Regions from separate parts of the Desulfosporomusa polytropa genome, predicted to be linked through region 3. Evidence: riboswitches for the same ligand, from Rfam matches in the RefSeq annotation. Region 3 holds a riboswitch; each other region holds the start of a gene.
The links. Region 3 has a riboswitch for S-adenosylmethionine ahead of metX (homoserine O-acetyltransferase MetX). Riboswitches for the same ligand answer to the same signal wherever they lie in the genome.

Region 1: linked by a shared signal. The riboswitch ahead of ACZ449_RS13175 (MetQ/NlpA family ABC transporter substrate-binding protein) and the one ahead of metX (homoserine O-acetyltransferase MetX) in region 3 are both predicted to bind S-adenosylmethionine.
Region 2: linked by a shared signal. The riboswitch ahead of metK (methionine adenosyltransferase) and the one ahead of metX (homoserine O-acetyltransferase MetX) in region 3 are both predicted to bind S-adenosylmethionine.
Region 4: linked by a shared signal. The riboswitch ahead of ACZ449_RS22630 (methionine ABC transporter ATP-binding protein) and the one ahead of metX (homoserine O-acetyltransferase MetX) in region 3 are both predicted to bind S-adenosylmethionine.

What each region holds. Positions count from the first base shown of each region.
Region 1 is NZ_AP042400.1:2,397,999-2,400,200, reverse strand. Features, by position in the region: gene ACZ449_RS13180 (TetR/AcrR family transcriptional regulator) at 1-120, shown strand, start outside; gene ACZ449_RS13175 (MetQ/NlpA family ABC transporter substrate-binding protein) at 200-1,021, opposite strand; SAM riboswitch class I at 1,136-1,239, opposite strand; gene ACZ449_RS13170 (YerC/YecD family TrpR-related protein) at 1,431-1,727, shown strand; gene hisZ (ATP phosphoribosyltransferase regulatory subunit) at 1,747-2,202, shown strand, end outside.
Region 2 is NZ_AP042400.1:1,598,119-1,600,320, forward strand. Features, by position in the region: gene coaBC (bifunctional phosphopantothenoylcysteine decarboxylase/phosphopantothenate--cysteine ligase CoaBC) at 1-639, shown strand, start outside; SAM riboswitch class I at 693-801, shown strand; gene metK (methionine adenosyltransferase) at 868-2,058, shown strand; gene ACZ449_RS09290 (heavy-metal-associated domain-containing protein) at 2,131-2,202, shown strand, end outside.
Region 3 is NZ_AP042400.1:5,507,858-5,510,059, forward strand. Features, by position in the region: gene ACZ449_RS27680 (double-cubane-cluster-containing anaerobic reductase) at 1-900, shown strand, start outside; SAM riboswitch class I at 984-1,094, shown strand; gene metX (homoserine O-acetyltransferase MetX) at 1,184-2,202, shown strand, end outside.
Region 4 is NZ_AP042400.1:4,465,266-4,467,467, forward strand. Features, by position in the region: rRNA gene ACZ449_RS22620 (23S ribosomal RNA) at 1-173, shown strand, start outside; rRNA gene rrf (5S ribosomal RNA) at 395-511, shown strand; SAM riboswitch class I at 880-1,004, shown strand; gene ACZ449_RS22630 (methionine ABC transporter ATP-binding protein) at 1,087-2,142, shown strand; gene ACZ449_RS22635 (methionine ABC transporter permease) at 2,111-2,202, shown strand, end outside.

The sequences.
Region 1 (2,202 bases), 2.5 Mb from region 3:
TTATTCAGCGTCATTGTTATGACAGTATTCCAGGGTTTTGTTGAGGATAACAGTGACTCCCTTGATAAGGCAGCTAACGGTATTGCTGATGTCTTCCTTTATGGCGTTGTTGCGCGCTAAAAAAGGGCTGTGGAAAAACTTATAATAAGTTATCCACAGCCCTGCTTGCTTAGATCGTACATAGCCTCTTTTGAAAGAATTAAAATGCTGGTACAATGGCACCTTGATATTTTTCATTAATAAACTTCTTAACTTCTTCAGATGTTAAGGCTTTAGTTAATTTTTGGATTTCAGGACGGTTTTCATCGCCTTTGCGGACAGTAAGGATATTAACATAGGGAGAGTCCTTTTGTTCAATAAACAGAGCATCTTTACTGGGGACAAGCTTAGCTTCTAGTGCATAGTTAGTATTAATGACGGCTAAAGTAAGATCATCAAGTGAACGAGGTAGTTGCGCAGCTTCAAGCTCGCGGATTTTTACATTTTTGGGATTATCGGTGATATCGCTAATAGTAGCAGTAACACCTGCACCATCTTTGAGTTTAATAATGCCGGCTTTGGCTAGCAGGGCTAGTGCACGGCCGCCGTTGGTGGGATCATTGGGGATGCCGATTGCTGCACCGGTTTGCAGGTCATTCAGGTTCTTGACTTTCTTGGAGTAGATACCCATCGGTTCAATATGTACGGCAGCGGTGTAGGTCAGATCAAGCTTGCGTTCAGCGCTGAATTTGGTCAGATAGGGGATGTGCTGGAAGAAGTTAGCGTCTAGTTCTTTTTCAGCCACAGCCATGTTGGGACGGACATAGTCGCTCATCTCGACAATAACCAGGTTGATGCCTTCTTTTTCAAGCAGTGGTTTGACAACATTGAGAATTTCAGCATGCGGTACGGCAGTTGCGCCAACTTTAATGGTTTTCTTATCTGCGGCTGACGGAGCAGGGGTGCTCTTGCTGCCACAACCAGCGATAAAGGTAGAAAAGGCTAATAATGCAATCATTACTAACAGGGTAAACTTTTTCATAGAATAATTCCTCCTAATACTTATCTCTAATCTCTAATAATAATGACTAGATGATCCTCCTTTCGTGAAAAGTAGTAAGCCTCTTCGGCAGTCCGAAGAGGCTTGTTGTCCAGTTCTTCATCTGCCAGGAGGTAATCCTGTGGAATTGGCACCGTTCGCAAATACGATGGTTGCCGCGGCGTCATTGGGCCATTCCCTCAGCCAGCTCTTGATGAACAATATTTAATTTTATGAATTTTATATTAACATGACTACGAAAGACTGTCAACAGAAAAAGTGGTGTAAAAAAACGGGAATTTTACAAAAGACGTTTTAATTAAATAAAGATGGAAAGTATTAAAGAAGGAAAATCCGGGAAAATAGCGAATAAATATAAAAATAGCAAGTACTTATAGGGAGGCTAGTAGTTATGCCTGCAAATCCTAAATTAAAAGATAGGCTTACCGATCAGTTGTTTAGAGGGATTTTATCGCTAAACAGTGAGGAGGAATGTTATCAATTTTTTGAAGACGTATGCACAATTGGGGAACTTAAAGCTATGGCTCAGCGGCTGGAAGTGGCGCGACTGTTAAAAGCAGGCGTTATTTATGATGATATTGTTGCTGCAACCGGTGCGAGTACAGCAACAATCAGCAGAGTTAAGCGTTGTCTGTATTATGGTGCCGATGGCTATAAAATGGTGTTGGATAAAGTAGATAACAGCTGATTAGAATGGAGTGTACACAATGAACAGGAATAATTTTGTGCCGCAAATTCCTTATGGAACACGTGATCTGCTGCCGCGAGAAGCAAAACAAAAACGCATTGTGGAAGGAGCTCTTGCTGAGCTGTTTTCCTGTTGGGGTTATGATGAAGTGGTGACGCCAACTTTTGAATATATGGAAACTATAACACTAGGTACAGGCAACGCTATCCAGGAGCATGTGTTTAAATTTTTTGATAAGAATAATCGTACGTTAGCGCTGCGTCCTGATATGACAACACCCATTGCGCGGGTAGCTGCGACAAGATTTAAAGAAAGGCCGCTGCCGCTCAGATTATTTTATCTTACTAATGTATTTCGGCATGAGCAAGCGCAAGCTGGACGACAGTGTGAATTTTACCAGGCAGGGATTGAACTTTTAGGAGCCCCGGGGCCAGCAGCTGATGCGGAGATTATCGCATTGGCGGTTGAAGCCATG
Region 2 (2,202 bases), 1.7 Mb from region 3:
CGTATATTGATTACAGCGGCCGGTACGCGTGAGGCCATTGACCCTGTCAGATATATTGGTAACCGTTCGAGCGGTAAGATGGGATACGCTCTTGCCGGGGTAGCAGCTAGACGGGGCGCTGAAGTCATACTTGTTTCTGGTCCATCAAGCCTACCAACTCCACTGGGGGTAACTATTAAACGAGTAGAAACAGCGGCTCAAATGCAGGCTGCTGTTCTTGACGAATTTGATACTGTCGATATTGTAATCAAAGCTGCAGCTGTTGCAGATTACCGACCTGAAATGGTAGCTGAACAAAAAATCAAGAAGACAGGGGATACCTTAACCATTAATCTCGTTAGAAATCCAGATATTTTATTTGAGTTGGGGCAAAAGAAAAAACAGCAATTATTAATTGGCTTTGCTGCTGAAACCGAAGACCTTATGACTCACGCCCAGGAGAAATTAACCAAGAAAAATCTTGACATGATTGTTGCTAATGATGTGACCCTCCCTGGAGCTGGTTTCAATATTGATACCAACATTGTAAAAATTATACATAAAAACGGTGATATAGAAGAACTACCGCAGCTTAGCAAACAGCAAATAGCAGAAATTCTTATAGACAAAATTGACAAAATGCTGACAAAATCTACTTGATTTTTTTTTATATTTAGTTTAAAATTTCTTTGATGTGACAATTGCATATACTATACTCATCAAGAGTTGGTGGAGGGACTGGCCCGATGAAACCGCGGCAACCATTTAGCATATTTATGCTAAAAACGGTGCCAATTCCGGCGGTAAACCGCGAGATGGGAGTGAAAAATCACACCTCCCTTTGTGGGAGTTTCTTTTTTTAGTAACTAGTTAGGAGGGATTATATTTATGGCAACAAAACGTGTGCTGTTTACATCAGAGTCTGTAACTGAAGGCCATCCGGATAAGATTGCTGACCAAATTTCCGACAGTGTGCTTGACGCTATTATAGCTCAAGATCCTGAGGCCCGAGTAGCCTGTGAAACATTAGTTACTACTGGTATTGTACATGTAGTAGGTGAGATCAGCACTAAGTGCTATGTTGACATTCCCAAAATTGTGCGTGAAACTATTAAAAGTATTGGTTACACGCGTGCCAAGTATGGTTTTGATGGCGAAACCTGCGGTGTCTTACTATCTATTGACGAACAATCGGTTGATATTGCTTTGGGTGTAGACAAGGCGCTTGAAGCCAAGCAGGGTGACATGGATGCCATTGATGCTATTGGCGCCGGTGACCAAGGCATGATGTTCGGTTACGCTACTAACGAAACCCCGGAATTTATGCCGTTGCCAATCGCCTTAGCACATAAAATGGCACGTCGATTGTCCGAAGTTCGTAAAAATGGCGATCTGAGTTATCTGCGCCCAGATGGTAAAACTCAGGTCACTGTTGAATATGAAGATGGCAAACCGGTACGGGTTGATACCATCGTAATTTCAACTCAGCATAGTCCTGACGTTGATCGGGAAACTATTGAAAAAGACCTTATAGCTAACGTAATAAATCCCATAGTTCCCCAAGAGCTATTAGATGCCAAAACCAAATACTATATTAACCCAACCGGTCGATTTGTCGTGGGTGGCCCGCAAGGCGATTCAGGCTTAACCGGACGTAAAATAATAGTTGATACCTATGGCGGTATGGCTCGGCATGGCGGCGGTGCTTTTTCCGGTAAAGATCCCACAAAAGTTGACCGGTCTGGTGCTTATGCGGCCCGCTATGTTGCTAAAAATGTAGTTGCTGCAGGACTAGCCGACAAATGCGAAATTCAATTGGCCTATGCCATTGGCATCGCTCGTCCAGTATCTGTTATGGTGGAAACTTTTGGGACTGGTAAAATTCCAGAAGATAAAATTGTTGCACTTATCAACAAGCATTTTGACTTACGACCTGCGGGTATAATTAAGTCGCTTGATCTTAGACGTCCTCTTTATCGTCAGACTGCTGCCTATGGCCACTTTGGTCGTACTGATGTAGATTTGCCTTGGGAACACATTGATAAAGCCGAACTTCTTCGCAAAGAGGCCAATATCTAAACTTATTAATTAATGGTCAATGGTAATACTAATATTGCTGGACATTCAATTCAGTTTAAAGGAGGTATTTCATTGGCTGCTCAAAAAAATATTACAGAATCTGTTTACCACGTTGGCGGTCTTAAAGGTGACCACTGCCGGGAT
Region 3 (2,202 bases):
GCCGTAACAGATAAGTGTCCGTACTTTCTCTATTCGGACATTATTATTGGTGAAACAACCTGTGATGGCAAAAAGAAGATGTTTGAGCTCATGAATACCTTTAAACCAGTGCATGTTATGAAACTGCCACAGACCTATCTTGATGATAGTGATAAGGCATACTGGCTAAATGAAGTAAGAATATTGAAGGAACTACTGGAAAAAGAACTAGGAACCAAGATTACCGATGAAAAGCTCAAAGAAGCCATAAAGGTGCTGAATCAAGAGCGACTCCTGATGCAGGAATTGGCCGAATGTATGAAAAATGACCCAGTACCGATGACCGGGCAAGACTTTTTAAAACTGATGTGGGGCCGGAATTTTGTTACCGACCGGCCGGAATTTGCTCAACAAATAAAAGAGATGATCAGTGATATGCAAGAAAATATTGCCAAAGGCGAAGCCGCTATGCCTAAAGGGGCTAAACGGATTTTGGTTACCGGCGTGCCAACAGGTATCGGCTCAGAAAAGGTTATTAAGATTATCGAGGATTGTGGTGCAGCAGTCGTCTACATTGAGAACTGCTCAGGTATGAAGCAGTTTGTTACACTTGTCGATGAAACCAAGTCACCGCTCGAGGCTATTGCCGAGAAATATCTAGCAACCCCTTGTTCTTGTATGAGCCCGAACCCCATTCGCCTTGAGAATCTTGCCAAACTGATACCGGACTATCGAATTGATGGTGTGGTTGATATCACCTGGCAGGGTTGTCATACTTATAACGTAGAAAGTCGGGTAGTTAAAGAGTTTTTAAAGAAAAATGGCGACACTCCATTCCTACAGGTTGAGACCGACTACTCGCAGGGTGATGTGGAGCAGATTAAAACAAGAGTGCAAGCTTTTCTAGAAATGATGGGTTGAGTTGTAAACTGAGCGTAAGATTGACTTGACAAATGTATCCTGGTTGAGTATCATGTATATATTACTAATAACTTAATATCTAACTCTTATCCAGAGAGGTCGAGGGACTGGCCCGATGACACCCAGCAACCGGCATATTTGTGCAGTGGTGCTAATTCCAGCAGGAATCAGAGATTATTCCTGGGAGATGAGAGGGGATTAGATGTATAGCAAATGCCCCCTCTTTTATTTGAGGGGGCATTTATATTGGGGTATTTAGAAAATTGTGAGGGGAGGCTATATCATGGTTATTACCTTTTTTCCTGGTTTTAAATGGCGGCCGCAGCTCAAACTGGTACAGATAGCTAGTCCGGAAAATCCGCTTATAGTAACAAGTGGTTCGTGTTTAAATGATGTTACTGTGGCGTATGAAACCTATGGCAAGCTAGCAGAGGCCTGTGATAATGCGATTCTGGTCGCCCACGCATTGACTGGTGATACCCATGCGGCAGCCCATGAGCAATATGATGAACCGGGGTGGTGGGAAGCATTAATTGGCCCAGGTCGGCCGTTGGATACGGATAGGTTTTTTGTTATTTGTGCCAACGTGCTGGGCGGTTGCCAGGGAACAACTGGCCCGGCTTCACTTGATCCAGCGACCAGTAAGCCATATGGAATTAATTTTCCGGAGATTACCATAAACGACATAGTACGGGTACAGAAACGGCTAGTAGATATACTTGGCATCCGACAGCTGGCGATGGTAGTCGGCGGTTCTATGGGTGGGATGCAGGCGCTGGAATGGGCGGTATGCTATCCAGGTTTTATTAAGGCTGCTGTTGTAATTGCTGCTCCAGGCTATTCAGCACCGCAAGCCATTGCGTATAACCGCGTAGGCCGTCAGGCTATCATGCTTGATCCCGAATGGAAAAATGGGAACTACTATGGCGGGGCCGGTCCGGAAAAGGGCTTGGCGGCTGCACGGGCACTGGGGATGATTACATATCAAAGTGAAATATCTATGGCGTATAAATTTGGCCGTCGTACACGCAAGGGGCAGTTTGAGGTGGAAAATTACTTAGACTATCAGGGGGCACGCATTGTCAAAAGGTTTGATGCAAACTCCTATCTTTATCTGCTGCGGGCGCTCGATCTTTTCGATGTAAGTGCTGGTTATGCGTCCTATGAAGCGGCTTTATCCCGTATTGATGCTCAGGTGCTGGTAGTGGGCGTAAGTTCAGATATTTTATATCCGCCGCACCAGCAGCAAGAATTGGTCGAAGCTATGCGCCGCGCAGGTGTGCGAACCGATTATACTGTTAT
Region 4 (2,202 bases), 1.0 Mb from region 3:
ACGTTCGGAAAGGATAAACGCTGAAAGCATCTAAGCGTGAAACCAGCCTTAAGATGAGGTCTGTCATTCGAAAGAAGTAAGGCCCCTTGCAGATTACAAGGTAGATAGGCCAGATGTGGAAGTGGAGTAATCCATGCAGCTGACTGGTACTAATAGGCCGAGGACTTGACTTAAAACCTCGTTTGCATGAAGTGCAAACATCAATGAATCCTAATACGCAGTCTTTCTTCTGTGAAGTTTTCAGGGAATACAATGTATTGCCTTAGACTGTTCAGAACGTGACATATGCTAGGCGGAGTGAGGACGTACCCGGAGTCGTACTGGAAAGTACGTCGGAGGGAACGCCCGGAGCGACAACGACGCAGATGGTGCGTTATCAACAGCCGTAACTATATCCAGTGACGATAGCTGTGGGGCTCCACCTGTTCCCATACCGAACACAGTAGTTAAGCCCACAAACGCCGAAGGTACTTGGTTGGAAACGGCCTGGGAGATTAGGAAGTTGCTGGTTAATTTTAAAACACCTACTATATATGTAGGTGTTTTTTTATTGCCTTAAAGTTTAGAACGTTCAGAGTGCCCCAGGTGCTAGGCGGAGCGAGGACGTCGCCGTAGTCGTACTGGAAGTACGTCGGAGGGGACGCCCGCAGTGACAACGAAGCAGATGGGGTGCTATGGACGTTCGTAGTAGCCGAAGGTACTTGGTTGGATTGGCCTGGGAGATTAGGAAGTTGCTGGTTGATTGAAACACCTACTATTTGGTAGGTGTTTTTTGTTGTCGCAAAGTTTAGATTGTTGCAAGCATAACAACTTTACAATTTTTCCTTGACAGCATTTAGACCTTGTGCTAATATAACTCCAAGAACTGAATACAGTGATTTTTCATCAAGAGTTGGCTGAGGGACTGGCCCTATGAAGCCGCGGCAACCATCGCATATACGCATTTGTATAGGCGAAACGGTGCCAATTCCTGCAGAAGCCCGTAAGGGCCTGGCAGATGAAGAATAGCATAGTTAGTTAATTATGTCTCTTCTTCTGTGAAGAGGCTTTTTTATTTTCAGGAAGTAAAGGAGGAACCATATAAATATGATTATGTTAACTGAATTACAGAAGGTATATCAGGGAGAATCAGGCCCTGTAAATGCACTTGATAATGTGTCTCTTGAAATAGAGCAGGGTGAAATTTTTGGTATTATTGGTAAAAGCGGTGCCGGGAAAAGCACGCTGATTCGTTGTATTAATCTGCTGGAACGCCCTACTGCTGGCCGGGTATTGGTTGATGGTCAAGATATGATCACCTTATCTGAGGGCGAGTTACGAGAAGCTCGTAAACGTATGGGGATGATTTTTCAGCACTTTAATCTACTTTCGGCACGCACTGTACTTGAAAATGTAGCTTTTCCATTGGAATTAGCTGGTATCAACCGGGCTGAACGAGAAAAAAAAGTAGAACCTTTATTAGAATTAGTTGGCCTGACAGACAAGCGAGATGTTTATCCAGCCCAACTTAGTGGTGGGCAGAAGCAGCGGGTAGGTATTGCCAGGGCATTAGCTAGTGAGCCTAAGGTGCTCTTATGTGATGAGGCAACCTCGGCGCTTGATCCGCAGACTACAGAATCCATTTTGGCGCTGTTGAAAGATATAAATAAAAAACTAGGTCTGACTATTGTTCTAATAACTCATGAGATGCATGTTATTAAAGCGATTTGTGACAAAGTTGCCGTTATTGAAGGGGGACAGTTGGTTGAAATCGGTAAAGTATTTGATGTGTTTACTAATCCACAATCAGCAACCGCGCAGGATTTTATTAAAGCAGTAGTAAATAACAAAGTCCCAGATACATTAGCAAAGCTGTTGTCAGAAGCGCCAATAGTTGGTGGAAATCTTGTTATGAGGTTATCTTTTTTCGGGGAAGCGACCAATGAACCATTTATAGCTGGACTTATTCGCCGGTTTGCTGTAGATGTAAATATTATATCAGGCAATATTGATCATTTGCAGGATATTCCTTATGGTACGCTCTTGATTGAGCTATCAGGGAAGGACGAAGATATCCAAAATGCACTACGTTATATGCAGGATCTAGATTTGAGAACAGAGGTGATTGGTTATGTCGCAAGACATGCTCATGTTGCTGGTTGAGGGACTAGGAGAAACATTTTACATGGTGGCTGTTTCCTCGCTGGTATCAGCGCTTTTTGG